4 regions of the Aliivibrio fischeri ATCC 7744 genome follow, and region 1 is predicted to be linked to each of the others. Evidence: predicted binding sites of a transcription regulator. Region 1 holds the regulator's gene; each other region holds the start of a gene.
The links. The regulator CRP, encoded in region 1, controls carbon source genes, mostly activating them, when cyclic AMP is high. The targets are predictions, from matches to a motif close to TGTGANNNNNNTCACA.
Positions count from the first base shown of each region.

Region 2: AVFI_RS10875 (CTP synthase) is a predicted target of CRP. The motif match lies at 4,004-4,019, and genes of this name have one in related genera.
Region 3: AVFI_RS06825 (NupC/NupG family nucleoside CNT transporter) is a predicted target of CRP. The motif match lies at 4,312-4,327, and genes of this name have one in related genera.
Region 4: mlc (sugar metabolism global transcriptional regulator Mlc) is a predicted target of CRP. The motif match lies at 2,112-2,127, and genes of this name have one in related genera.

Region 1 covers NZ_CP092712.1:2,614,978-2,622,486, forward strand. The annotation lists gene hslU (HslU--HslV peptidase ATPase subunit) at 1-1,029, shown strand, start outside; gene AVFI_RS11955 (OsmC family protein) at 1,111-1,515, opposite strand; gene crp (cAMP-activated global transcriptional regulator CRP) at 1,761-2,393, shown strand; gene AVFI_RS11965 (DUF1338 domain-containing protein) at 2,467-3,261, opposite strand; gene astD (succinylglutamate-semialdehyde dehydrogenase) at 3,273-4,730, opposite strand; gene astA (arginine N-succinyltransferase) at 4,743-5,759, opposite strand; gene AVFI_RS11980 (aspartate aminotransferase family protein) at 5,827-7,041, opposite strand; gene AVFI_RS11985 (aminodeoxychorismate/anthranilate synthase component II) at 7,346-7,509, opposite strand, start outside.
Region 2 covers NZ_CP092712.1:2,357,686-2,365,194, reverse strand. The annotation lists gene relA (GTP diphosphokinase) at 1-1,729, shown strand, start outside; gene AVFI_RS10885 (flagellin) at 1,923-3,056, shown strand; partial or broken gene mazG (nucleoside triphosphate pyrophosphohydrolase) at 3,150-3,976, shown strand; gene AVFI_RS10875 (CTP synthase) at 4,108-5,748, shown strand; gene eno (phosphopyruvate hydratase) at 5,827-7,125, shown strand; gene ftsB (cell division protein FtsB) at 7,298-7,509, shown strand, end outside.
Region 3 covers NZ_CP092712.1:1,462,204-1,469,712, forward strand. The annotation lists gene AVFI_RS06805 (extracellular solute-binding protein) at 98-1,132, shown strand; gene AVFI_RS06810 (extracellular solute-binding protein) at 1,334-2,377, shown strand; gene cobB (Sir2 family NAD+-dependent deacetylase) at 2,455-3,168, opposite strand; gene AVFI_RS06820 (LysR family transcriptional regulator) at 3,326-4,237, shown strand; gene AVFI_RS06825 (NupC/NupG family nucleoside CNT transporter) at 4,477-5,697, shown strand; gene AVFI_RS06830 (putative quinol monooxygenase) at 5,769-6,059, opposite strand; gene AVFI_RS06835 (Qnr family pentapeptide repeat protein) at 6,112-6,768, opposite strand; gene AVFI_RS06840 (hypothetical protein) at 6,997-7,371, opposite strand; gene AVFI_RS06845 (sugar O-acetyltransferase) at 7,496-7,509, opposite strand, start outside.
Region 4 covers NZ_CP092713.1:1,203,725-1,211,233, reverse strand. The annotation lists one part of gene AVFI_RS19015 (IS3 family transposase) at 1-734, shown strand, start outside; partial or broken gene AVFI_RS19010 (pyruvate kinase) at 776-1,243, opposite strand; gene queE (7-carboxy-7-deazaguanine synthase QueE) at 1,345-2,025, opposite strand; gene mlc (sugar metabolism global transcriptional regulator Mlc) at 2,209-3,423, shown strand; gene ltaE (low-specificity L-threonine aldolase) at 3,501-4,505, opposite strand; gene AVFI_RS18990 (ATPase RavA domain-containing protein) at 4,788-6,437, shown strand; gene viaA (ATPase RavA stimulator ViaA) at 6,456-7,509, shown strand, end outside.

The sequences.
Region 1 (7,509 bases):
TTAACCGATGTTGCTATTAAAATGACGCATCAACAAGCGGTTGAAAAAGTAAAATTCCGAGCTGAAGAGCACGCAGAAGATCGCATTCTAGATATCTTACTGCCACCAGCTCGTGACGCTTGGGGTAATAATGAAGAAGGCGATAACGATTCTGGTACACGACAATCTTTCCGTAAAAAATTACGCGAAGGTAAGTTAGACGATAAAGAAATCGAAGTGGATGTTGCTGCACCTCAAGTTGGCGTTGAAATCATGGCTCCTCCAGGTATGGAAGAGATGACAAACCAACTTCAAGGTATGTTCCAAAACCTATCAGGCGGCAATACAACCAAAAAGCGCAAGATGAAAATCGTTGATGCACTTAAAGCGCTAACAGAAGAAGAAGGTGCGAAGCTGGTTAACCCTGAAGAGCTAAAAGAACAAGCGATCTTCAATGTAGAAAACCACGGTATCGTGTTTATCGATGAAATTGATAAAATCTGTAAAGGTTCAAACTCTCACTCTGGTGATGTATCTCGTGAAGGTGTTCAACGTGATTTACTTCCATTAGTAGAAGGCAGCACGGTTAGTACTAAACACGGCATGGTGAAAACCGATCATATGTTATTCATCACTTCAGGTGCATTCCAAATGGCAAAACCATCTGACTTGATCCCTGAATTACAAGGTCGTTTACCAATCCGTGTTGAACTTGAAGCGCTAACAGCAAATGATTTCAAACGCATTTTAACCGAACCTAATGCATCATTAACTGAGCAATACATTGCTCTATTAGCGACCGAAAATGTAAAAGTTGAATTTACTGAAGATGGCATCAGTCGTATTGCTGAATCCGCATTCCAAGTAAATGAAACCACTGAAAACATCGGTGCTCGCCGTCTACACACAGTGATGGAACGACTAATGGAAGAGATCTCTTATGATGCTTCTGAAAAAAATGGCGAAAGCTTAATTGTTGATGCTGAATATGTAAGTTCACGCCTAGGTGAACTTGTTGCTGATGAAGACCTAAGCCGCTTCATTCTGTAATCTCTCATAACTTAAAATAAAGCCTCACAAGGGTTAACTTGCGAGGCTTTTTAATATTAACTCACCCTGTAGTTCTAAAGTTTAAGCAGAGATAATTTCCCATGAGTGCGTCATTTTTACGCCCTCACCAAGCATTAAACATACAGAGCAATATTTCTGTAATGAATCCGCAGTGACTCTCTCGACAACCGTTGAATCTAGGTTGTTACCTGTTACTTCAAAGTGAATATTAATGTAAGTAAACAACTTTGGTGCAGTTTCACGACGCTCACTAGATAGCTTAGCAACGCAAGCTGTGACTTCTTGATTTGCCGATTTAAGTCCATCAACAACATCAACAGAACTGCATCCTCCAGCAGCCATTAAGACCATTTCCATCGGACTTGGTGCTTTTTCTCCCCCATTACCATCCATAACAATAGAGTGACCTGATTGAGATTGACCTAGAAAAGACAATCCCTCAATCCATTTAACTTCAGCGTTCATAAAAGCCTCTTTACTACTTAAAAGGAAAACTCGTGATCCATTTCACGAAACTGTGCCCTTGGTCGCACAATTCATACGATCAAAGTCAAGAAATCAATTGCGAAACAAGGTATGATTTTGTTAATTATCTCAACGAACATGCAGCCTTGTTCCGATAACCATATTGTATAGGCCAAACTGATATTTGGCTCAGTTATTTTAAAATGGACATCGCCTACTTGGCAAACGCAGAGGAAGTATAAAGTATGGTTCTAGGTAAACCTCAAACAGATCCAACATTAGAGTGGTTCTTGTCTCACTGTCACATTCATAAGTACCCTTCAAAGAGCACGCTAATTCACGCGGGTGAAAAAGCGGAAACTCTTTACTACATTGTAAAAGGTTCTGTTGCTGTACTTATCAAAGATGAAGAAGGTAAAGAAATGATCCTTTCTTACCTAAACCAAGGTGACTTCATTGGTGAGCTTGGCTTATTTGAAGAAGGTCAAGAGCGTTCAGCGTGGGTTCGTGCGAAAAGCCCTTGTGAAGTAGCAGAAATTTCATTCAAGAAATTCCGCCAACTTATCCAAGTTAACCCAGATATCCTAATGCGTCTTTCTGCGCAAATGGCAACTCGTTTACAAATCACTAGCCAAAAAGTAGGTGACTTAGCATTCCTAGACGTAACAGGCCGTATCGCTCAAACGCTACTAAACCTTGCTAAACAACCTGATGCAATGACTCACCCAGACGGCATGCAAATTAAGATCACTCGTCAAGAGATCGGTCAAATTGTTGGTTGTTCACGTGAAACTGTTGGCCGTATCTTAAAGATGCTTGAAGAGCAAAACCTGATTTCAGCGCACGGCAAAACAATTGTAGTTTACGGTACTCGTTAATTTAACGTCGTTACCATAAGCAAATAAAAACGCAGCTCAATAGCTGCGTTTTTTATGTCTAGAGATGACAGCTTTACCCGTCAGTACTTTCAAAGATTTTGTCCGCAGAAGCCGCAACAAACCCTGTGTATAGTTCACCATTTGGTAATTCATAACGTTTAGCAAATTCGTAAAATCCACCAGGGATCTCAAACTCACCATCACTAAATTTAACCATCACTTTATCCGCCATTGTAGATGATTGCTCTAAACAAACCTCTGGAGAGCCTTTTACTTCTCCACCAACCTCATTAATACTAAATCCAGCATTACGTAAGTGCTGATTAACATCAACTACTTCATCAAAACCATCAAGTTGATTAACATACACGGTAAAATGATTCGCTCCATAACCATGAGCAGCTAACCAAGAAGCATACTCACTCTCTTTTGCTAACACCTTATATTCATCAAAACTTAAAGACCACGGTCTACCTGAAGACAGAAAGTCACGAGTTGCAAAATAATGAGCAGGAACTTGTTCTACTAATGATTTAATTATGGTTTGAGCATCATCAGATAATTTTTCAACCAATAGCTCACTGATAAACACAAGTGGTGCATTAGGATCTGGGTGCTCAAAATGTTGTGCTTTCAATTTTTTAGCAATAAATTCATATTCATCACACGGTTTATACCCAATAGCTAAAAAGGGCGCGGCTAATGTGGATAAACCAACCTTAGGCAAATTAAACGTCCGCAAGGCAATATGATCATTTACAATATCACCACCACTGGATAGCAATTGATGCACTTGGTCTGCCGATGGCGACAAACGTGTAATATAGTCTTGCCATAATGATGAAAAAAGTGTGTTTACATTATTCATTTTCAGCACTCCTACAAAGTTAAACCTGGAGATAATTGCTCAGGAATCTCACATGCATCACCTTCCATTGATGCCATCGGATAAGCACAATAATCTGCCGCATAATAAGCACTTGGTTTTAAGTTGCCTGATGCACCCGGCCCACCAAATGGCGCATCACCACTTGCTCCTGTTAATTGACGATTTCGATTCACAATTCCAGCTCGAATATGCTCCACGAAATAATCCCATTCACTGTCATCGGTTGAAACTAATCCCGCAGATAATCCATAGCGAGTGTCATTAGCAAGCTCCACAGCTTGCGCTAATGTGGTGTAACGTATGACTTGCAATAGTGGGCCAAAGTATTCTTCATCTGGTAATTCCGCGACATTTGTTGCATCTATTATCCCTGGAGATACAAATGCATGCCCCAAACTTCTCGCTTCCAGTAACAATTCACCGCCTAATGCTTGTAACTTTTTCTGAGCATTTAAGATAAATTCAGCCGCAGCAATCGATATTTGTGCCCCCATAAATGGCGTCGTTTCAGAAAAAGGTTGATCAACATGAATATTTTTCGTGACGTCAACTAAACGTGCTAATAAAGCATCACCCTTTTCACCTTCAGGAACATACAAGCGTCGAGCACAAGTACAGCGTTGTCCTGCACTAATAAATGCAGATTGCACTATGGTATATACCGTTGCATCTAAATCACCGAATGCTTTTGATATCACCATTGGGTTATTGCCTCCCATTTCGAGAGCCAACATTTTCCCCGTATCACCTGCAAATTGACGGTGTAGGATGTGACCAGTATTCGCACTGCCTGTAAATAAAAGACCATCAATACCTTTCGCGTTTGCTAATGCCTCACCCGTTGATCGCGCCCCCTGAACAAGATTAATGACCCCTTTAGGTAATCCAGCCTTTTGCCAAAGCTTCATGATCACTTCACTTGTCCATGGTGTTTGTTCCGATGGCTTTAATACCACCGTATTTCCTGCAAGCAACGCAGGAACAATATGACCGTTAGGTAAGTGCCCAGGGAAGTTATACGGGCCAAAGACAGCCATAACACCTAATGGGCGATGTCTAAGTACAATTTTATTTCCTGCGGCTTCACGCTCTCTATAGGGGGTTCTTTCATGGTAAGCTCGAATCGATATCGCTATCTTCCCCACCATTGCACCTGCTTCTGTTTTGGTTTCCCAAAATGGCTTACCCGTTTCTTTTGCTATTACTTCTGCAATCGAATCCGCATTATCTTTCACTAGCTCAGCAAAGCGTTCCACAATGGCTTGGCGATTTTCAAATGGCAATTTCTTCCACTCAATAAAAGCATTACGAGCAGCATTCACAGCAGACTCGACCTGAGCCTCAGTAGCACTTTCGCCTTTCCACACTACCTCACTGTTATAAGGGCTTAACGATTGTATCGTTTCACCTTCGCCTAAAACCCAATCACCTGCAATCCAATGTGTCATATTCTATGTCCCCTATTGAGCTAATAAACGTACGTAATCATCAACGTCAACTTGCAATGCTTCTGCTGCTTCTGGTGTTAAATGAACAGTATCAGTGGCTTTATCGTAGGCAGCCGTTGTTGCGGTTGCTCTAAAATTTTCAAATGACGTATTTGCAATCAAATACTGTTGTGAACAGCTGTGCTCTGTAATAATCACTTTGGCTTTAAACGAATTACGAACTGACTCTATACTGCGTAAATCACATTCAACGGTTGGGCCTGCATCAAAAATATCTACGTAGCCACGACAACGGAACCCTTCATTTTCTAAAAGTTTTAAAGCAGGTTTTGTATTATCATGAACTTTACCGATTACAGCCTGAGCTTCTTTACTTAATAAGCTGACATAAATAGGAAGTTTTGGCATAAGATCTGCGATAAAGCCTTTGTAGCCAATGCCAGTTAAGTAATCAGCTTCAGTAAAATCGATAGAGAAAAAATGCTTTTGTAGCCACTTCCAAAATGGCGATTCACCTTCTTTATCTGAAACACCGCGCATTTCAGCAAAAATAGTATCGGAGAAGCGATGGGGATGCTCTGCCATCATCAAAAATCGAGCTTTCGACATCAATCGCCCATTTAATCCTTCTCGATATTCAGGACGAAGAAATAAGGTACATATCTCGGTACTTCCTGTGTAATTACTACCAAATGTCAGCACTTTCACGACATTATGTACATCTAATTTACGAGAAAAATGCACGACTTTACTAATATGATAATTATAGAATGGCGAATCTAAACCGACAGCTGCTTCAATGCCTGTTGTACCAGTTACCTCTCCAGTAACTGAATCTTGACCAACCATGAGGTAGCCTTCAACACCCGGCTCTGTCACGTCTTTCTGAAAGCTATCTATCGAATGATCGATACGATTTCTTAACTGTTCTTCATTAACAGGAAGCGAAGTGAACCCATGTCCAGATTCAACAGCACATTGATGAAGGGCAGGATAATCTTCTTGAGTAATAGGACGGATAACAAGCATCAATATTCCCTCCGATGCCAAAAACAAAGGCAACTCGACCATGAGTTGCCTAATATTCTTTAAAGCGTTATTTCGTTAGAGAAGCAAGCGCCTTATCTAAGCGCTCAAAACCTAACTCAACTTCTTCTTTTGTAATCACTAATGATGGGGTAAATCGAACCACATTAACGCCAGCAACAAGTACCATCAAACCTTGCTCTCCTGCTGCCACCAATATGTCACGAGCTCGACCTTGCCACTCTTCATTTAGAGCAGCACCAAGCAATAAACCTTTACCGCGGATCTCTGAAAACATATGATATTTGGCATTTAATGCTTCTAGACCGGAACGGAACCATTGCTCGCGCTCTTTAACGCCATTTAAAACGTCAGGTTTTGATACTTCTTCAACCACCGCTTCCGCAATAGCACAAGCAAGTGGATTACCACCATAAGTCGAACCATGGGTTCCTACTTTTAAATGCTGAGCCAGTTCAGTCGTAGTGAGCATAGCTCCGATAGGGAAACCACCACCAAGTGATTTAGCAGTACTGAGAATATCAGGTGTAACACCTAATCCTTGATAGGCATAAAAATCACCAGTTCGGCCATTACCTGTTTGAACTTCATCAAAAATCAGCAACGCATTGTACTTTTCACATAATGCTTTTACGCCTTTTACAAACTCAGAAGTAGGTGAAATTATCCCTCCTTCTCCCTGTAATGGCTCCATCATTACCGCACACGTTTTATCTGACATATGCGCTTCAAGTTCAGCAAGATTATTGTATTCTAAATGAGTAATATCACCCGGTTTAGGACCAAAACCATCAGAATACGCAGCTTGACCTCCAACGGTTACAGTAAAGAAAGTTCGACCATGGAAGCCCTGTTTAAAAGCAATAATTTCACTTTTTTCTTCGCTATGAACATCAACAGCCCAACGACGAGCTAACTTCAACGCCGCTTCATTCGCTTCAGCACCTGAGTTCGCAAAAAATACTTTTTCAGCAAAAGAAACTTCAGTTAACTTTTTAGCAAGCCGAATAGCAGGCTCATTGGTCATAACATTACTTAAATGCCATAGCTTTTGTGACTGCTCTTGCAGTGCATTAACCATGATAGGATGACAGTGACCTAAACAGCTCACTGCAATACCTCCAGCAAAATCGATGTAATCCTTACCCGTTTGATCCCATACTCGAGCGCCCTCACCTTTTACAGGGATCACTTCCATTGGGTTATAACAAGGTACCATTACATCATTAAAATCTTTACGTTCAACTTGTGAATTGGTCGTCATCACACTTTCCTTCTGCGTATGCCGTTATCCTGCATAATATTTACAAACCATTAACCTTTTCAATAGCACAAAATTCTTTTTTTGAACTAAAAAAGCATTAACCGATACAATTCAATGACTGATAAATCAGTTTTTTAGAATAGTTATAAACTCAAGCTATCGCAGCTTGCTTGATATGTAAACGATTTTATAAGAACAGAAACGCTTCACGCCATGCATAAAGTTGCACAAAAATAAAAACGTTATAAAAGTAAAGAAAAAGTAAGAAGAGTGAGCTAGATCGCTCATCATTATGAGGTAATAGTTATTTTTGGATAAAGTTACGTAAGATCTCATGACCTTGTTCAGTCAAAATAGACTCAGGGTGAAACTGTACGCCTTCAATAGGTAAACTTTTATGACAAAATCCCATGATCTCATCCATGTCACCTGATTCAGTTTCTGTCCATGCTGTCACTTCAAAGCACT
Region 2 (7,509 bases), 260 kb from region 1:
TCGTGCTGCTGCGAAAGAGTGTAATAATATTTATGCTCCGCTTGCCAACCGTCTAGGTATTGGTCAATTAAAGTGGGAAATTGAGGATTACTCTTTCCGCTATCAACAACCGGATACCTATAAAAAAATCGCGAAACAACTTTCAGAACGAAGAATTGTTCGTGAGCAATACATCCATGATTTTGTCACTGATTTAAGTGATGAGATGAAAGTATGTAATATCAATGCTGAAGTAAGCGGTAGACCTAAACACATCTACAGTATTTGGCGAAAAATGCAGAAGAAAAGCTTGGCCTTTGATGAGCTTTTTGATGTTCGAGCGGTTCGAATTATTGCTGATAAACTGCAAGATTGTTATGCGGCTTTGGGGGTTGTTCATACCAAATTTAAGCACCTACCAAGTGAGTTTGATGACTATGTAGCAAACCCAAAACCCAATGGTTATCAATCTATTCATACTGTTGTTCTTGGTCCTGAAGGTAAAACCATAGAAATTCAGATCCGTACTAAGGACATGCATGAAGACTCAGAGTTAGGGGTTGCTGCTCACTGGAAATACAAAGAAGGTCCGGGTAGTAACAGCCGTAGTGGTTATGATGAAAAAATCACATGGTTACGTAAGTTACTTGATTGGCAAGAAGAGATGTCTGATTCGGGCGAAATGCTGGATGAACTTCGTAGCCAAGTATTTGATGATCGTGTTTATGCCTTTACGCCTCGCGGTGATGTGGTCGATTTACCTATGGGAGCAACACCACTCGACTTTGCCTATCATATTCACTCAGAAGTAGGACATCGTTGTATTGGTGCTAAGGTTGGTGGACGCATTGTTCCTTTCACGCATCAATTATCAATGGGTGATCAAGTTGAAATTATCACTCAAAAAGAACCAAATCCATCACGTGATTGGTTAAATCCAACATTGGGTTTTGTTAACTCGAGCCGTGCTCGCGCTAAGATTAATGCGTGGTTTAGAAAGCAAAGTCGTGAGAAAAACCTAGACGCAGGTAAAGAGATCCTTGAAGTTGAATTAGCTAAAATTGGTGGAACATTGAAAGATGCTGAGCGTTATGCTCTTAAGCGTTTCAATGTAAATTCAACCGATGAACTTTTTGCTGGGATTGGTAGTGGTGATCTTCGTATTAACCAGATCGTAAATCACATCAATGCGCTAGTAAATAAACCAACGGCAGAGCAAGAAGATCAAAAGGCGCTTGAGCAACTTCAAGAATCAGAAGCAAAAGCGCAAGCTCAGGCACAAGCACAGAGCAAACAACGTAAAGATGCAGTTGTTGTTGAAGGGGTTGATAACTTAATGACGCATTTAGCGCGTTGTTGTCAGCCAATTCCGGGTGACCCAATTGCAGGGTATATTACACAAGGCCGTGGTATTTCAGTTCACCGCAGTGACTGTGATCAGCTAAACGAGCTTCGTCATCATGCTTCAGAACGTATTATTGATACGGTATGGGGAAGTGGTTTTGTTGGCTCTTATATCCTGACTTTACGTATTACAGCAATGGATCGAACTGGGCTGTTAAAGGATCTAACGACTCTGTTTGCTAATGAAAAAGTTAAAGTGTCAGGCATGAAGAGCCGCAATGATTACAAGAAGCAGTTAACGATCATGGACTTTGATCTTGAGGTTTTTAATGCCGATATTGTCGGTCGATTGATTACACGAGTTGAACAAGTTAAAGATGTAATGGAAGCCATTCGCTTGTCATAACCGCCATAGATAAAATAAATTAACTGTTTTATCAATAAGATAGATTAAAGCCGGATATTTTTTAAAATATTCGGCTTTTTTATTGAAAAAAAATCTCAAGTTCTGAAATTGTAGGCCGTAAATATGTGTATCAACGATGAATTATAGGCTTCAACCCTATAACAATAAATGAAGCCTGACCGGAGCAAATACAATGGCAATTTCAGTAAATACAAATATCTCGGCAATGACAGCACAACGTTATATGAACAATGCAACTGCTGCCCAAACTGATTCAATGGAAAAATTGTCTTCAGGTTCGAAAATTAACAGTGCTGCTGATGATGCTTCTGGTCTACAAATTTCAAACCGTATGACTGCGCAAAGTCGTGGTCTAAACGTGGCAGTACGAAATGCACATGAAGGTATGTCTATTACGCAAACTGCTGAAGGTGCAATGAAGGAAACAACTAACGTTCTTCAACGCCTACGTGACTTATCTCTTCAATCTGCGAACGGTTCAAACACTGATGCTGATCGTGCTGCAATGCAAGAAGAAGCAAGTTCATTAACTGATGAATTAAACCGTATTGCTGAAACAACATCTTTTGCGGGTACACGCTTAATTAACGGCGAATTTGGTACTAAATCATTCCAAATTGGTGCAGATTCAGGTGAAGCCGTTGCAGTAACACTTAATAGCATGCGTGCTGATGAAGCGACAATGGGCGGTAAATCTTACTTTGCTGAAGAAGGTCGTGACATTAACTGGAAAGTTGGTGCAGAGAATACGCAATTCAATGTGTCTTACAATGATAAGAATGGTAACGCTCAAGAAATCAATATCACAGCAAAAACAGGTGATGATATTGAAGAGTTAGCGACTTACATTAACGGTCAAACAAATGAGCTAAGCGCATCTGTTACTGAAGATGGTGTACTTCAAGTATTCATGTCAGGTGAGACGATCTCTTCTCCATTAGAATTTAGCGGTTCATTAGCTAATGAACTAAAAATGGGTGGCGAATCTGATGATACAGTAGCATCAATGGATTTAACTACTGTTGGCGGTGCACAGCGTTCAATTGACGTTATCGATGCAGCTCTAGAATACGTAGATAGCAACCGTGCTTCATTAGGTGCAATTCAAAACCGTTTTGATAGTGCAATTAAAAACTTAACGAACATCAACGAAAATATCTCTGACTCTAATAGCCAGATTAAAGATACGGATTTCGCTAAAGAAACAACAAACTTAACTAAGAGTCAGATCTTAAGCCAATCAAGCTCATCTATTTTGGCACAAGCAAAGCAAGCGCCAAATGCAGCAGTAAGTCTATTAGGCTAATTGACTAAAAAATAAAATTCATCGTGATTAAGAAAGCTGTGACTATAATGGTCACAGCTTTTTTTGTTTTTATACCAATCACAGGGAATAAATATGACCACCCCAAATAATATTGAACAGTTACTCTCTATCATGGCTCAACTAAGAGACGAAAAGAAAGGGTGCCCTTGGGATAAAAAACAAACCTTTGATTCTATTGTTCCACACACCATAGAAGAAACATACGAAGTGGTGGATGCGATTCATAAAAAGGACTGGAGCAATTTAAAAGAAGAGTTGGGAGATCTACTGTTTCAAGTGGTTTTCTACGCGCAAATCGCTAAAGAAGAGCAATTGTTCGATTTTAATGACGTACTAGAAACTTTAAATGAAAAATTGGTTCGCCGTCATCCACATGTTTTTGGCGAAGATAATTTTTCATCTGATGCTGAAATTGCAGCCAATTGGGATAAAGTAAAACAACAAGAACGTTTAGATAAAGAGAAAAACAATCAACAAACACCAGTTCAAGAAAGCATCTTAGATACAATTCCAACGGCTTTACCAAGCTTACTAAGAGCAAATAAAATACAAAAGCAGTGCGCCAAAGTCGGCTTTGATTGGGATGAGTTACAACCTGTTGCAAATAAAGTAAATGAAGAAGTGGCAGAAGTGCTAGAAGAGGTCTATAAAGTACCCAGAAATGAAGAAAAAGTAGAAGAAGAATTAGGCGATCTACTTTTTGCTACGGTAAATCTAGTGCGTCATTTAGAAAAAAATCCAGAGCAAGCTTTAAGCAAAGCAAAGCAAATAACAAATTTGAGCGTCGTTTTCGTCAAATTGAAGCGAACGTCGCCAAAAAAGGTAAAAAAATAGAGCAATGTGATTTGAATGAGCTAGATTCTGAGTGGGAAAAAATTAAGCGAAGTGAGCGGAATTGATTTGGAGCAAAAAATAAATCAATTAACTGTGATACTTTTCACGTTGTGGCGATAAAGCGGTTCTGGTATATTCACTTCCCGTCCAGATGAAATCCATTTTTATTCCTCATTACACCAATTTCAGGTAACGTATGACGACGAATTACATTTTTGTAACTGGCGGGGTTGTATCCTCACTAGGTAAAGGTATTGCAGCAGCATCATTAGCAGCTATTCTTGAAGCTCGTGGCTTAAAAGTCACTATGATGAAGCTTGACCCATACATCAACGTTGATCCAGGCACAATGAGCCCTACTCAACACGGTGAAGTATTCGTCACGGAAGACGGCGCAGAAACAGATCTAGACTTAGGTCACTACGAGCGCTTCATCCGCACCAAAATGACTAAGCGTAACAACTTTACTGCTGGTCGAGTATACGCAGATGTTCTACGTAAAGAACGTCGCGGCGATTACTTAGGTGCTACTATCCAAGTTATCCCTCACATTACTAATGCGATTAAAGAACGTGTTATCTCTGGCGCTGAAGGCCACGATATCGCAATCGTAGAAGTTGGTGGTACAGTTGGTGATATTGAATCTCTACCGTTCATGGAAGCGATTCGTCAACTAGCAGTAGAATTAGGCCGTGAGCGTGCAATGTTCATGCACCTAACACTAGTACCTTACCTAGGTGCTGCTGGTGAGCTAAAAACTAAACCAACTCAACACTCAGTAAAAGAACTGCTTTCTATCGGTATCCAACCTGATATCTTAGTTTGTCGTTCTGACCGTGTTATTCCAGCAAACGAACGTAAGAAAATTGCTCTTTTCTGTAACGTACAAGAAAAAGCAGTTATCTCAATGAAAGACGTAGATTCAATCTACAAGATCCCACAACTTATTAAAGCACAAGGTACTGATGATTTAGTATGTCAACGCTTTGGTATTACAGCTCCTGAAGCTGATCTTTCTGAGTGGGAACAAGTAATTTATGAAGAAGCTAACCCAACTGGTGATGTTGTTATCGGTATGGTTGGTAAATACATTGAATTACCAGACGCTTACAAGTCAGTAAATGAAGCATTAAAACATGCGGGCTTGAAAAACCGTCTAAACGTCACTATTAAGTATGTAGATTCACAAGATGTAGAATCTAAAGGTACTGAAATCCTTGAAGGCCTAGACGCAATTCTAGTTCCAGGTGGTTTCGGTGACCGCGGTGTTGAAGGTAAGATCCTTGCTGCACAATACGCTCGTGAAAATAAAGTACCATATTTAGGAATTTGTCTAGGTATGCAAGTTGCGTTAATTGAATATGCGCGTAACGTTGCTAATATGGAAGGGGCGCACTCTTCTGAATTCTCTAAAGACACGAAATTCCCTGTTGTTGGTCTTATCACTGAGTGGATTGACAGCGAAGGCAATGTTGAAGAGCGTACTGAGAAATCAGATCTTGGCGGTACAATGCGTCTTGGTTCTCAACTATGTCATCTTGCTAAAGGTTCAAAAGCTCGTGAGCTTTACGGTAATGCAACAGTTGAAGAGCGTCACCGTCACCGTTATGAAGTAAACAACAACTTACTTCCTCAGCTAGAAAAAGCAGGCCTTAAGGTTTCTGGTTTATCTGCTGATAAGAAGCTGGTGGAAATTATCGAAATCCCTAACCACCCATGGTTTGTGGCTGCGCAATTCCACCCAGAATTCACATCAACACCTCGTGATGGTCACCCATTATTTGAAGGTTTTGTTAAAGCTGCAGGCGAAAGCGTGCGCGGTGAATTAGAAAAGTAATAGGATTTACGAGTAGCTGTCCAATGTTGGACGGCTATTTTTAGCTTTTAAATTAAAGAAAAGTAAAGAGGAAACACAATGTCTAAGATCGTTAAAGTTCTAGGTCGTGAAATCATCGATTCTCGTGGTAACCCAACAGTTGAAGCTGAAGTTCACCTAGAAAGTGGTTTTGTAGGTATGGCTGCTGCTCCATCTGGCGCATCTACAGGTTCTCGTGAAGCTCTTGAGCTACGTGATGGCGACAAAGCACGTTTCCTAGGTAAAGGTGTTCTTAAAGCTGTTGCAGCTGTAAATGGTCCAATCGCTGAAGCTCTAATCGGCAAAGATGCGAAAAACCAAGCTGAAATCGATCAAATCATGATCGACCTAGACGGTACAGACAACAAAGCAAACTTCGGTGCTAACGCAATCCTTGCTGTTTCTCTAGCAAATGCTAAAGCTGCTGCAGCTGCTAAATCTATGCCTCTATACGCTCACATTGCTGAACTAAACGGCACTCCAGGCGTATTCTCTATGCCTCTACCAATGATGAACATCATCAACGGTGGTGAGCACGCTGATAACAACGTTGACATCCAAGAGTTCATGATCCAACCAGTTGGTGCTAAAACTCTTAAAGAAGGTCTACGTATCGGTGCTGAAGTATTCCACAACCTAGCTAAAGTACTTAAGTCTAAAGGCTACAGCACTGCAGTTGGTGACGAAGGTGGTTTCGCTCCTAACCTTAAGTCTAACGCTGAAGCTCTAGAAGTTATCGCAGAAGCTGTTGCAGCTGCTGGTTACGAACTAGGTAAAGACGTTACTCTTGCTATGGACTGTGCAGCATCTGAGTTCTTCGACAAAGAAGCTGGCATCTACAACATGAAGGGCGAAGGTAAAACTTTCACTTCTGAAGAGTTCAACCACTACCTAGCTGAGCTAGCTAACCAATTCCCAATCGTTTCTATCGAAGATGGTCTAGACGAGTCTGATTGGGCTGGCTTCAAGCACCAAACTGAACTACTAGGTGACAAACTTCAACTAGTAGGTGACGATCTATTCGTTACAAACACTAAGATTCTTGCTGAAGGTATCGAGAAAGGCGTAGCTAACTCTATCCTTATCAAGTTCAACCAAATCGGTTCTCTAACTGAGACTCTAGCTGCAATTAAGATGGCTAAAGACGCAGGTTACACAGCTGTAATCTCTCACCGTTCTGGCGAAACTGAAGATGCAACTATTGCTGATCTAGCAGTAGGTACAGCTGCAGGTCAAATCAAAACTGGTTCTATGAGCCGTTCTGACCGTGTTGCTAAGTACAACCAACTAATCCGTATCGAAGAAGCTCTAGGTGAAAAAGCACCTTTCAACGGTCTTAAAGAAGTTAAAGGTCAATAATCTCAATTTTTGAGAATTTGATTTTTAGTTCTTAATCGTTCGATTAGAATTTCGATATAAAACCGTCTCATTTGAGGCGGTTTTTTTTATTTCTGTCAGACAGCTAGTGAAGTTCTAATGCTGGATTGATATAGTTAGCCTTCTTTTATCATTTCTTATTTTCGGAGCAATTATGCGTACATTTGCCATTTTCTTATTGATCGCTTTAGGGTGGTTGCAATACACCTTATGGTTTGGAAAAAATGGAATGTCCGATTATGCGCAAGTATCAAATGACGTTGCTTTGCAAGAAGAAGTCAATCAGGGTTTACGTAACCGTAATGAACAAATGTTTGCTGAGATTGATGACTTGAAAAAAGGCTCTGAAGCCATTGAAGAAAGAGC
Region 3 (7,509 bases), 1.2 Mb from region 1:
TCATGTAAACCATCGTTTCATGCAAACAATAAATCTGGAAGACATGCCTTTTGTTCGACATGTCTTCTTTTTTATCACTCTAATGGAGAGTCAATCAATGAACAAAATGGCTGCGTTTTTTACTGGAACCGCCTGCGCTTTAGCACTAACAATGAATGTTGCAAACGCAAAAGAAAATGATGAATTGGTATTCATGAACTGGGGACCATACATCAACAGTGATATTTTAGAAGAATTTACTAAAGAAACTGGCATTAAAGTTATCTACTCTACTTATGAGTCAAACGAAACTTTATACGCTAAAATGAAGGCTCACAATAAAGGTTATGACCTAGTTGTTCCTTCAACTTATTTCGTTGCAAAAATGCGTGACGAAAAAATGCTTCAACCAATTGATAAATCAAAACTATCAAACTTCACTCAATTGGATACGAACTACTTAGACAAGCCATTTGATCCTAAGAATGAATACTCTATTCCACACGTAGTGGCGATCACAGGTCTTGCTGTAAACACAGAAATGTACAACCCAGATGACTTCAATAGCTGGGGCGATCTTTGGAACCCAGAGTTTGAAGGTCAATTAATGTTAATGGATGATACTCGTGAAGTATTCCACATTGCATTACGTAAATTAGGTTACTCAGGTAACTCAACAAACCCGAAAGAAATTGACGAAGCGTATGCTGAGCTTCAAAAACTAATGCCAAACGTATTAGTATTTAACTCAGACAACCCAGGTGCACCATACATGGCTGGCGAAGTTGGTCTTGGTATGCTTTGGAATGGTTCTGCAGCAGCCGCTCAAGCTGAAGGTTTACCTATTAAACTTATCTTCCCTAAAGAAGGTGGTATCGGTTGGGTTGATAACTTTGCAATCCCTTCAGGCGCAAACAATGTAGAAGCCGCTCATAAGATGATCGACTTTTTACTTCGTCCAGAAATCGCAGCACGCATTTCAGCAGATACTGGCTACCTAACAGCAGTTAAAGCATCAAACGACAAGTTTAAAGACGTTGCACCTCTGTTCCCATCACAAGAAGATTTAGACCGCGTTGAGTGGCAATCTGCAGTTGGTGACATGACAGTTAAATATGAAGAGTACTTCTTAAAACTGAAAGCCGGACAGTAACCTAACCCTTACTGAACCTTACTAATGGCAGCGTATATCGCTGCCATTTTTGATCTCCCTCGCACAAATTTCCTTACAAACTAATTTATATTACCTTGATTTAAGCCAAGTTATTGATTTGCAATGACATGCAGTCTCCTGCAAAAATTGCTATAATGCGCGCTCAATTATGGATACTCCCCTCATATATAGGAGAAGGAAATGAAAAAGTGGACAACTCTCGTCTCTACAGGACTGTGCGCTGCAGCCTTAATCGCTGGTAATGCACAAGCTGCAGATAAAGAGCTCTATTTTTATAACTGGTCAGAATACATTCCAAATGAAGTTCTTGAAGACTTCACTAAAGAAACTGGTATCAAAGTTTATTATTCGACGTATGAGTCGAATGAAAGCATGTACGCTAAATTAAAAACTCAAGGTTCTGGATATGATCTAGTTGTTCCTTCAACTTACTTTGTATCGAAAATGCGCAAAGAAGGTATGCTACAAAAGATTGATAAATCTAAATTACCTCATTTCAAAGACTTAGATCCAAACTACCTAAATAAGCCTTTTGATCCAAGTAACAACTACTCTATTCCTTACATTTGGGGCGCTACAGGTATTGGTGTAAATGCTGATATGATGAACCCGAATGAGCTTCATTCTTGGAATGATTTCTGGGATGAAAAATGGCAAGGTCAGTTAATGATGATGGATGACTCACGTGAAGTGTTCCATATCGCATTAACTAAACTTGGTTACTCAGCAAATACAACAAATCCTGAAGAAATCAAAGCCGCTTACGAAGAGCTGAAAAAACTAATGCCTAACATTTTGGTGTTTAACTCAGACTTCCCTGCAAACCCATACTTAGCGGGTGAAACAAGTGTTGGTATGCTTTGGAACGGTTCTGCTTACATGGCTCGTGAAGAAGGTGCAAACATTCAAATCGTATGGCCAGAAAAAGGCGCTATCTTCTGGATGGATAGCTTAGCAATCCCTGCTGGTGCAAAAAACATCGATGCAGCACACCAAATGATGGATTTCTTACTACGTCCTGAAAACGCGGCTAAAATTGCATTAGAAATCGGCTACCCAACGCCAGTTAAATCTGCATACCCTCTTTTACCTAAAGAGTTTGCTAATGATCCAAACATCTTCCCTCCTCAATCTGTAATGGATTCAGGTGAATGGCAAGACGAAGTTGGTGAAGCAAGTACGCTTTATGACGAATACTTCCAAAAGCTAAAAGTTGATATGTAATACTCATCTATTACATCGTTATACAACATATTAAAAAGCCAATGAATCTAATGATTTATTGGCTTTTTTATTAAACGTTATATTTCTAATAGTTCAGAAACCAATTCAGGAACTAACTCGCCCGCTTTACCATAACGTTTCTCTTCAAACTCGTCATCTACAGCACTTGGCTCCAAATTGATCTCAATGGTATGTGCACCATGTAAACGAGCTTCATGCACAAAACCAGCCGCGGGATAAACAGAGCCCGATGTACCAATCGAAATAAATAAATCAGCCTGATTTAACACTTCATGGATTCTGCCCATTTCTAATGGCATTTCACCAAACCATACGACATGAGGACGTAATTGAGCAGGTATTTGGCAACAATGACACAAATCACCAGTATGAATATCATCACTACACTCAAACACTTGATTCGATTCTTCACAACGAATCTTGTTTAACTCACCATGCATATGAATCACATTTGTGCTTCCACCGCGCTCATGTAGATCATCAATATTCTGAGTCACGATTGTCACCGTACCATCCAACTCTTTTTCAAGCTTAGCGAGTGCTTTATGAGCTGCATTAGGTTGAATATTATCGCTTTTCAATAAAGCTCTACGCTTATTATAAAAATCCTGCACTAAATCTGGGTCATTCAAAAAACCTTCTGGTGTTGCAACATCTTCAATTCGGTGGTTTTCCCATAAACCATCACTAGCCCGAAAAGTTTGGATCCCCGACTCTGCCGATATTCCAGCACCAGTTAAAATTACGATATTCTTATACGGAAATAACATAGCATCATCCTTAATCAATTTGATTCTTACTGAAACTCTACCATGAATAACATTACAGTTTCTATGGATACTAAAAACAAACACCTAAGCTACTTTATTCAACACAGCCCCTCCATTACAATGGAATCAACCATACTAATAATGAATAGAGATATACATGTTAAAGCAAGCCAAGCAAATGATTGTATTCAACGCCTTAACTCAACAACAAAGCTTTACCAAAGCCGCACAGCTTCTTGATATATCTCGAACTCAAGTAAGCCAACAAATTCAATTATTAGAAGAACGTTTAGGTGTCCAATTGGTTCAACGTACAACACGTTCATTTTCTCTAACTGAAGCAGGACAAACCTTCGCAGTTCATTGTGCTAATATCGCCGATGAAATTAACGAAGCTGAAAATGAATTGTTAACCAATATTGATAACCTGCAAGGAAAATTGCGTGTTGGTATCGCGCAATCATTTGCTACTAACCACATTCTTCCTTATCTATCAGAGCTGCACCATGCTTATCCACAACTAAATATAGAGATCACTTTATTCGATCATAAGATCGATGTGATTGCAGAGCAATTAGACTTATGGATAGGTGTAATGGATTCCCCTCCAGAAGGATTTGTTGCGCGCCACCTCATTGATTGCCACTTTGTATTAGTTGCAAGCCCTCTATACCTGGCAAAACAAGGGATCCCTTACCATCCTTATGACTTAAAAAAGCATAACTGCTTAACTTATATCAGTAGAGAGCGTAAAGACGACGTCTGGGGCTTTCATAAAGAGAATGAAAACCTTCAGATAAAAGTGTCTGGTAACTATCGTATTGACTCGGCTGATGCCATTCGTAATGCCACCACTGCAGGTAATGGTATTGGTTATATTGCCACTTATCTTCTTTCTGATGAATTGCAAACAGGTAAACTCGTTCAACTTTTGCCTGATTGGGAATTAAACCAATCAATGCCCCTGTATGCCGTTTATCCAAGACGAAAATTCCTTCCTAAGAAGGTACATGTTTTCATGGAATTTGTTCGTCAGCATATTAATGAAACGCAAATTGGCAAAATTTAATCATTCTGCTGATGGGATTATTAATTAAAAATCCACCACAATTGTTTTATATAATAAAAACTGACTTCTAAATATGTGACAAAAGCCTCAATTAATAGGTTTTTGTCTACTAATTCAACAAATAAGCTTCTTTTTGTTATCATGATGTTTTTAGCTTAACAATTTGATCCTTGTCACATTTTTATTTTTGAATAGAATACCTCCGCAATCATTACACTAGATACTTTTGGAGTTTGACCGTGAACTTTTTGGTCAGTATTTTAGGCATTGTTTGCCTATTCGCGATTGCAATTCTTTTCTCAGAAAACCGTCAAGCCATAAAATGGAGAACAGTATTAGGTGCTTTCCTAATTCAACTGTTATTTGCCGGTTTTATCTTATACGTTCCTATTGGTCGAACTATTCTAAATAGTATTTCTATGGCAGTATCAAGCATTATTGATTACGGTCGTGTAGGTACAGAATTCCTTTTTGGTGATCTTGCGCAGTACAAACTGGGCTTCATTTTTGCCGTCAACGTTTTACCTACGATTGTATTCTTCTCTGCTCTTATCTCAGTACTCTATTACCTAGGTGTTATGGGTTGGGTTATTCGCACCATTGGTGGCGGATTACAACGCTTCTTAGGTACAACTCGTACAGAATCTATGTCTGCAACCGCAAATATTTTTGTTGGTTCTGTTGAAGCACCACTGGTTGTTCGCCCTTTCCTTGCAAAGATGTCACGTTCTGAACTGTTTGCTGTTATGGTTGGTGGTCTTGCCTCTGTAGCTGGCGGTACAATGGTTGGTTACGCAGGATTAGGTGTTGAACTGAGATACTTAATTGCCGCAAGTTTCATGTCAGCACCTGCGGGTCTAATGATGGCAAAACTTCTGGTCCCACAAACAGAAGAAATCAATGAAGCCGATCAATATTCAGAAGATGAAGTTGATGATGCTCCAGTAAACATTATCGATGCCGCTTCACAAGGCGCATTAAATGGCTTACAAATTGTATTTGCTGTTGGTGCGAGCTTATTAGCTATTATTAGCTTAATTGCATTATTAAATGGTGGTTTACATCAATTAGGGTTACTTGTTGGCTTAAACAATTTAAGTTTAGAACTGATCTTTGGTTACCTATTCGCACCAGTTGCTTGGTTAATCGGTGTGCCATGGTCTGAAGCAACCGTTGCTGCAAGTTTGATTGGTAAAAAAATTGCAATTAATGAATTTGTTGCCTTTGCTGATTTAATGGCAGTGAAAGATCAATTAAGTGAACATTCTCAAGCTATCGTCACTTTTGCCCTATGTGGCTTTGCAAACTTAACCTCTATTGCAATGCTAATGGGTGGTTTAGGTGGTGTCGTTCCAAGTCGCCGCCCTGATATTGCACGTTTAGGTATGAAAGCAATCTTTGCAGCAACATTAGCAAACTTAATGAGTGCAACCGTTGCAGGCATCTTCCTGTCTTTCTAATAGTAAGTAAGACAATAAAAAGCCACTTGTGAATAATCATAAGTGGCTTTTTTTATAAATGAATAATGGATTTAAAGCTTAGTCATTCGATTCAAAACAAACGAAGCAATAGAACCATCCACCGCTTTTACATAATTAATAATATGAGGCGTATCTAAATGAGCTTGAAGGCACTCTTCGCTTTCCCACTGCTCATGAAACACAAATACATTTGGATTCTCATTATCTTGGTGAAGATCATATTGAATACATCCTACTTCTTTACGTGTTGGATCAAGTAGTTTAAGCATTTCGGTTTTCACCAATTCTGTTTTACCTTCTTGCGCTTCAATTCTTGCGACAATCGTTAATATTTTAGTCATTGTATAAGTTCATTCTATTTAAAAAGCTTTGATTAACTATTAAAACACGTCTTTATTCAGGAAGTACAATTAATCCTAACGGTTCTAACAATTGCTCTTGTTGCCATCCACAAATTTTCACACCAGTTAAATCAACACGACGAGGATCTAACCCTTCTAATTCACAATGGCATAAATCACTCTCTTGAAACTTAAATTGCTCCCATGCATCTTCTGAGAAAGAGCCTCGACTTAAATCTGAGCCTTTAAAGGACGCACCTTGTAAATTCGCCCCATTCCATTTATTTTCAAACAAATCACACTTTTCAATGCATAAGCGTTCAAGATTTGCATACGATAAATTACAACCCGTAATGTAAGCAGAACAAAAGTACATTTGATGATTAATTTGATTTGAAAAGCTCGCTTGAGAAAAATTAGCGCCTTTTAAATCACACTCTCTGAACTCAATACCAAATGCATTTGCACCTTTAAAATTAGCCATTGCTATTTTACAACTCTTAAAGGACGAATCTCTTAAGTCTGCATATTCAAAGTGACAGCCTTCAATTGCTCCTTGCTCAATGAAACTGCAATCAACAAACTGAGCATCTCTTAAATTTGTTCGAGAAAAGTTACATAGGTAAAACTTACACCCTTCATAATATGCGTTACTCAGATCTTGATGTGAGAAATCAACACCATCAAATGTTTCATTATAAATAGCCATAAATACTCCTTAAGCTTATTAAGGAGAAGACTACCAGTAACCATGATAAACTCAACAAAAACAAAGCCTTTAATATCAACAAGTTAAAGCTGCCATTTTTATCCCCTAGAGCGAGCTATAAAATGGGTTAACGCCGTTTTAAACTGACAACCGAACGACAAGACCAAAAAAATAATTTTACAAGCCAGCGATGCATATAGCGCGTTGATACATAACTTTCTGCTCATACTAAGAACATACAAACATTTTACTCTTTGCTCTTACGAACGCTGATACTTGAATACTACGCGGTAGATTAAGCTTCATTACATTCTCACAGCATGTCATTAGAACTTCTGTCGCTTTCTCTTCCCATTCATGTTCCGTCTCTAGCGAGTGAAGAGAAACGCAAGGCTCTGTCTTTGAGTTTTGCTGAAAAGTAGTAAAAGATTTATTAAAAATAACATCTTCACACGCTCTTGCCTGAGATTCAGAAACAAGTTTTTTTCTTAAAATTGTCTGCGCAGAATTACTTAATGTAATCGTACAAATAAAGTCACGCTCATTAAAATAAAGATCAATCGCTCTATTTAACTGATGTAATGCAATAGTCACACTGTCCATAGTTACCTCCTTGTGGTTATAGATATATTCTAGGAAATTTTTTTAAAACAATGTGCCGTTGTGATCACTAATAAATGATATTGTTCACAAATTATTCAATTGTGTGTTTTATTGATAATAATAATTATGTTAGATCTG
Region 4 (7,509 bases), on a different replicon from region 1:
CGGTTAAAAATATGGTGCAAGAAATTCGTCGATATATGCCTCGTATTGGAGGTAAAAAATTATATTTTTTACTTAAGCCCAAATTCATCACTCATGGCATAAAGTTAGGCAGAGATAACTTTTTTTCCTATTTAAGAAATGAGTGCTTATTAGTAAAACCTAAACGAAGTTATACAAAAACTACCTATAGTAAGCATTGGATGAAAAAACATCCTAATTTACTTAAAGAAGTAACACCTCAAGCATCTGAAGAGGTTTTTGTTAGTGATATCACTTACGTTCAATCACAAAAAGGTATTCATTATTTATCTTTAGTAACAGATGCTTATAGTCGAAAGATAATGGGATATGAATTAAGTGATGAAATGAAAGCTACTGATGTAGTCAAAGCTCTTGATATGGCGATAGATAGCCGTCAATATCAAAGGAGTACGATTCATCATTCAGACCGAGGATTACAGTATTGTTCAAAGGTTTATCAGGAAAAATTGAATAAAAATGATATTAAGCCATCAATGACGGATGGTTATGATTGCTATCAAAATGCATTAGCAGAGCGAATAAATGGGATACTTAAACAAGAGTTTCTTTTGTATGACTGTAAAGATTTAGAGGAGTTAAGGCATTTAGTTGAAGAATCTATTTTTATTTATAATGAAATGCGGCCACATTTAAGCTTGGGAATGAGTACACCAAATCAAGTACACAAAAAAGCCAAGTGCGTACGCACTTAGCTTTCAATTAAAAATCGTCAACGTATTTTAGGACGAGACAATAGAGGTCCAGCAACAGTTACTTCTGTGTGTACTTTGTTGCCTTCAACAGCAGTTACACGAAGTTGTACACGACCGTCATCAAGAAGAAGAACGTCGCCAGTAGTTACATCTTGAGGCAGTTCTTTGTAATCAAGGCCAACAGAGTCTTGGTTACCTTCACCTTTAGGTAAATCGCTATCTAGTGTGAATTTATCACCAATAGCTAATTGGATTTTACCTTCTTTAAACGTAGAAACACGGATCTTAGGGCCTTGTAAGTCACCTAGAATAGCAACGTGAGTACCAAGTTTTGCTGCGATTTCACGAACTTTTCGTGTACGCTCAATGTGATCTTCTGGGCTACCGTGAGAGAAGTTCATACGAACAACGTTTGCGCCAGCGGCAATGATTTTTTCTAGGTTATTATCACGATCTGTTGCAGGGCCAAGAGTGGTAACGATTTTTGTTCTACGTAGTCTGTTAGACATATAATCTCCAAAGTGGATGTTGTTTTATTTTTCCTATGCTTAAACATATATCGGCAATAGTGACAATACCATGACTCAAACAGGGTAAATGTAAAAAATTCTCACGCAATCGCTAAATATTTGTGCGTTTGAATAGAAAGTCGCCAATTTCTTTTGATACACGTTTCAATACAAAGTTCGGTAGCTCTTGGTTTTTGGCTAATTGGCTGAAGAGCGATAGTGACATTATCGAGTAACTCAACACCTTCTAATAATGCATCAAGTTGTTCAATATCTTTTGTTGTACCAACTGGGTGTTTAATCTCATTTGCACGAGATAGGGCGACTGGCAGAACAGGTAATTTGCCTTTCATGTTGATTTTTGGTGACACTGTCACCCAAGTGTTCTCTGAAGCAAGAATAGGGTAAGTACCACTGGTTTCTATTTGGCAGCGATAACCGTGCAGCTCTAGTTCTTGAGTTAATGAAGTAAGATCATACATACATGGTTCACCACCAGTAATCACCATGTGCTTTGCGGTATAACCTTGATTTTCCAACATTTCAATTATTTGAGTGCTCGACAGTTCTGTCCAACTAGGGGTATCTTCCGTTTTTGCTAAAATGGTTTGTAAATCCGTTTGATCACTTAATTCAACATCCCAAGTTTGCTTTGTATCACACCAAGAACAACCAACAGGGCAACCTTGTAAACGTAAAAATATAGATGGAACACCGGTAAATGTTCCTTCGCCTTGAATGGTCTCGAATAACTCGTTAATTTTAAATAATGGTGCTGACATAATTATTTTACTCAAATAAAAAACTATAAAATTTGGCGTTAAAATTCGTTGTGAAGTCGCATTTTTCGTAAATATTTCATAATCTTCGTGATAGATATCACGTAGGTAAATACTTAAGCTTCACAATTTGTTCGCAAAGTAAAAAAATTCAATTAATTGATATATTTTTTACTGGAGATACGTATGTACGTGGCCCAACCCGGACACATTGATCATTTAAAACAAGTAAATGCGGGCCGGGTGTATAAGTTAATTGACCAACTTGGCCCTATCTCACGCATAGACCTTTCTAAAGAGAGTAATCTAGCGCCGGCTAGTATTACCAAAATCACACGTGAACTTCTTGACGCACACCTTATCAAAGAAACTCAAGTACAAGAAGCAAATAGTCGTGGTAGACCTGCAATTGGCCTTGAAGTTGATAATGAAGGTTGGCAATTTTTATCTTTACGACTAGGACGAGGTTATTTAACCATTGCTTTGCACAGTCTTGGTGGTGAGCAGATCATTGAAGAAAGACAGTTAATCAAAGAGATTGAGCAAGATGAGCTACTTGCTAAGTTATTAAATGAAATTAACGTGTTCTTTCAAAAGCATTCTAAGATTTTAGGGCGAATTACTAGCATTGCTGTGTCATTACCGGGATTAGTGATTTCTTCACAAGGTCTGATCATTCAAATGCCTCACTATAATGTGAAAAATTTACCATTGGGCCCTAAGATCTACGAATCTACAGGCTTACCAGTATTCATAGGGAACGATACAAGAAGTTGGGCATTAGCAGAAAAGCTGTTTGGTAATTCAAAAAATATCGATAATTCTATTTTAGTGTCCATTCATCATGGTGTTGGTGCAGGCATCATTATGAATGGTGAAGTGCTGCAAGGTAGAACTGGTAATATCGGTGAAATGGGGCACATCAAGATCAATAAATTGGGTGCACGTTGTCATTGTGGTAATACTGGCTGTTTAGAGACTGTTGCGAGTGCAAAGGCGATTCGTGATCAAGTCAAAAACTTGATTAATAATGGCCATCAAACCGTCTTAAAAGATCAGACGATTACGATTGAAAACATTTGTCTTGCCGCAAACCAAGGTGACGTATTAGCTAAACAAGTCATTACTGAGCTTGGGCATAATTTGGGTGAAGCCATCGCTATTATGGTAAATCTATTTAACCCAGAAATGATATTGATAGGTGGGGAAATTAACCTTTCTAAAGATATTTTGTACCCAATCATCATGGATTCTATTCAAAACCAAGTATTGCCACTATATGCAAAAGATACGCAATTGGTTGAGAGTCGTTTTTATACTCAAGCCACCATGCCGGGAGCTGCATTGGTTAAGCAAGCAATGTGTGATGGTTCATTGCTAATGAAGGTGATAGAAGGTTAATTACCTCACCGTAAAGTATTAAAAAAGAGCAGCGAATTTGGCTGCTCTTTTCTTTTTATATTGATGAATGGATAAGATTAGTTCTGTTTTAAGAACTCAATTAAGGTATCAATATTTTGTTTTGTGATGTCTTTATGAGTCACAAAGCGAATAGGGTTGCCAGCAGAAAGCAAAATATCTTGTTCAAGTGCTTTATTACAAATGGTTTTGATATCTACTTTGTTGTCTAATTTAGCAAAAACAATATTAGTTTGAATATGCTCAACATTCACTGAAAATCCATTTACCGTATTTAACTGTTCAGCTAAATATTTAGCATTGGCATGGTCCACGGCCAGTTGTGGCACTTGCTCGGTTAATGCGAGTTTTCCAGCAGCAGCAAGAATGCCCGTTTGGCGCATACCGCCCCCCAGCATTTTTCTAATACGGCGAGTTTTTTTGATGTATTCTTTTGTGCCAAGCAGTAAAGAACCAATTGGTGCTGATAGGCCTTTTGATAAACAAATTGTCATACTATCAAAATGTTGAGCAATCTCTTTTATATCAACATCTAACGCAACTGCGGCATTATAGACGCGAGCCCCATCTAAATGCAGAGCAAGTTGATGTTTGTTCACAAATTCTCGAGCTTGAGCTAGGTAGCTTAACGGAAGAACCTTGCCATTAATGGTGTTTTCTAAGCTCAATAGTTTGGTTCTAGCAAAATGGAAGTCATCCGCTTTTATTGCAGCAGCCAGTTTTTCAAAGCATAAAGTGCCATCAGGATTATTTTCAATCGGCTGTGGTTGGATTGACCCTAATACTGCTGCGCCACCAGCTTCATATTTATAGTTATGGGCTTGTTGGCCACACAAATACTCATCTCCACGTTCACAGTGAGCCATAAGCCCTAATAGGTTTGCTTGTGTTCCTGATGAAGTGAACATTGCCGCTTCAAAACCATGGCGCTCAGCAGCCCATTGTTCTAACTCGTTTGTGGTTGGATCATCTCCATAAACATCATCACCAACCAGAGCATTAGCGATAGCTTTACGCATATTTGGTGTTGGACGGGTAACCGTATCAGAGCGAAAATCAATCATGGTATATCCTTTACTGCACTTATTTTTATATAGATAGATAACCTAGCACACAGCTTGTATCCATGAAAACAATGTTATTTGGGTTTTACAAAAAAATAACGAGTATGGTGATTTATATATTAAGAAGAGTGCAATTTATTACCTTTAAAGTAGAGGGATTCGACTAATTGATGAGTGTATATGGTTATTAATCAAACAATTGAGGCAATATGTAACTATAACGACTCTGAAATTTACATTATACTCAAGAGAAAGCAGTTATCTTAAGTGTAAGGGAATGTAATGCAAGGAACCTCAACGAGAACAAGCGCTGCACGTGCGCTGCTATCTGAACGAATTCAAAAACTCACTACCGCATTATCTGATGGTGTGTATGAACGTGAAGATACAATGCGACTATGCTTACTTGCCGCTTTGTCTGGTGAAAGCGTATTTTTATTAGGTCCTCCAGGTATTGCAAAAAGCTTAATAGCAAAACGATTAATTAAAGCGTTTGATAACAGCCGTTATTTTGAATATCTAATGACACGCTTTTCGACACCAGAAGAAGTGTTTGGTCCTCTCTCAATTCAAGAATTAAAAGATAACGGTAAATACGTTCGATTAACTCAAGGTTACTTACCTGATGCTCAAGTTGTTTTTTTAGATGAAATTTGGAAAGCAGGCCCTGCAATTCTTAATACACTACTGACCGTTGTTAATGAAAAAACATTTAAAAACGGTAATGAAATTTTTCCTGTCCCAATGCGACTTCTTATTTCGGCATCAAACGAATTACCCGATGAAGACAGCGGCTTAGATGCGCTCTATGACCGAATGTTAGTACGCGTATTTGTTAACCGTATTCAAAATAAAAATAACTTTAAATCCATGTTGATGACAGGGACGATTCAAGAAACTGAAATCGATCCATCATTAGTTGTAACGGACAGCGAGTACCATCAATGGCAAAAAGAACTGGATGGATTAACCTTATCCGATCAAGTTTTTGAAAAGCTATTTGAGTTAAAGACCATGCTTGAGCAAAACAACACGGCTTATGATGAAGATTTGTATGTATCTGATCGACGTTGGAAAAAATCCGTTAAATTATTAAAAGCATCCGCTTTCTTTAGTGGCCGTGATGAGATTAATCCGATGGATTTGTTGTTATTACAAGATTGTTTATGGACGACTCCTGAGAATAGAGAACAAGTACGTGAAAGTATTCGAGTCTTTGCATCAGAAAAAGCGTTTGATCAACAAGCGGTATTAATGAATATCGATATGATCTTAACGGATATGGCAGAAATGGAAGCCAAGATTCTGGCAAATCACAGTGTTGAACTGCACATGGAAACAGCCGGTAATCGCTTAATGAAAAAAGAAAGCTATGAATTCGATTTTCAAAAGGGTAAGCGCTTTAGTGTTGGTAATGCACATCAATTAATAAAATTAGTGATGCTTCAATCTAATATGTCAGTATCCGAAGGTGAAAAAGGCGATAGCCGCTGGGTTTATGTTAATCCTGATGACATCGAAAAGCAGATGAAAGAAGGCAAAGCCTCGGTATATGGTTATGTAAACCAGAACCCAAGTCTGTGCATGCTTAATTTTGAATTAGATGCGGATTCCAGATTAGTAATCAAAGATATCGCAAATCGTTCTGTTCTTGTCGGTATGGTTGGTCATAATGACCCAACTGAAAGTCAATTTGAGGCATGGGCAGAGCAAGTTTCTGTAAATCAAAAGAAATTAGATGAAGCAGAACATCAACTGTTAAAGAGTCGAACTCAATTTCATGCAGCTTTACCTCATAACTTTATTGAAGAAACTTTGCCTTCAGTGATTGAAAACAGTCTACAGTTATTAACTCAACGTATTGAGGGATGTAAAACTCAATTTAATAACTCCAGTCGACGAGTAATGAAGTTTAGCGATTATTATTCTTAATAAGTAATAAGGACAAATATGTTAGGTGCTGATGCCTTAAACTTGGTAATGATGGTAGCAGAATCAGGGATGATTGATTCTTCGATCGCTGAGGTCCTTTCGCGTCCGCAATTTCTGACAGCTGCCAAATCAAACCCTAATATAAAACCAACCATTAAGAATCATATTTTGAAATGGCGTGGCAAAGTTAAGCATAAAATGACCAAAGTATGCGAAACAGAGCGTATTCAAGATGAACTGGCTTTATATCAGGATGTGATTTATTGGAGCGAAAATGAGTTTTATCAACGCATTGATGAGATTGTATCTAAGCTAAAATGGCACTCTGCATTTTACGTGGAAGCAAAACAACTGGCTAATGATAACAAAGGGTTAATGAACCCAATGTTCCCTCGATTCTTTTGTGAACGTTGGTATCAAAGTTTGTCGGATGCAATCAAAAAAGCGCAGTTAAGTGAATTAAAAGAAGATAAAGAAAAACTCCTTGCTGACTTGTATCAACGAATTGAAACATTAAAAACCATGGAGTCTGTTACTGCTGAAGGTGATGAAGCTCAAATCGGTAAACTGTGGGATATGGCATCAGCAAAATTGACCAAATCTAATGTAGATATCATGAAACTACATGCACGGTTTCTGAAGAAAAATAAAGGATTGCAAGACATCGCCTCTAAGTTAGGACGTATGGCAAATGAAGCTGAACATAGTGATAAATCACAAGCTATGGCTGAAGAAGTCAAAGTGGTGGAAGAGAAAAGTGATTTTGTAACTGACGATATTGTTGGTGTTCATGAAGGTGATGATTTAAGTCGTTTACTTCCTAATGAAACTTTATTTTTATCGCATCCAGAACTTGAAGTTATTTTTTATCAGCACCTTATTGATAAACGCTTGATGAACTATCGAATGCAAGGAGCAGATCGTAAGTTACGTAAAGTGACGGCTCAATCAAGAGCAGCAAGTAATGCTCTTATTGAAAAAGGGCCGTTTGTTGTTTGTGTCGATGCATCAGGTTCCATGAGTGGCTTTCCTGAGCAATGTGCAAAAGCGTTAGCTTATGGATTAATGCAGA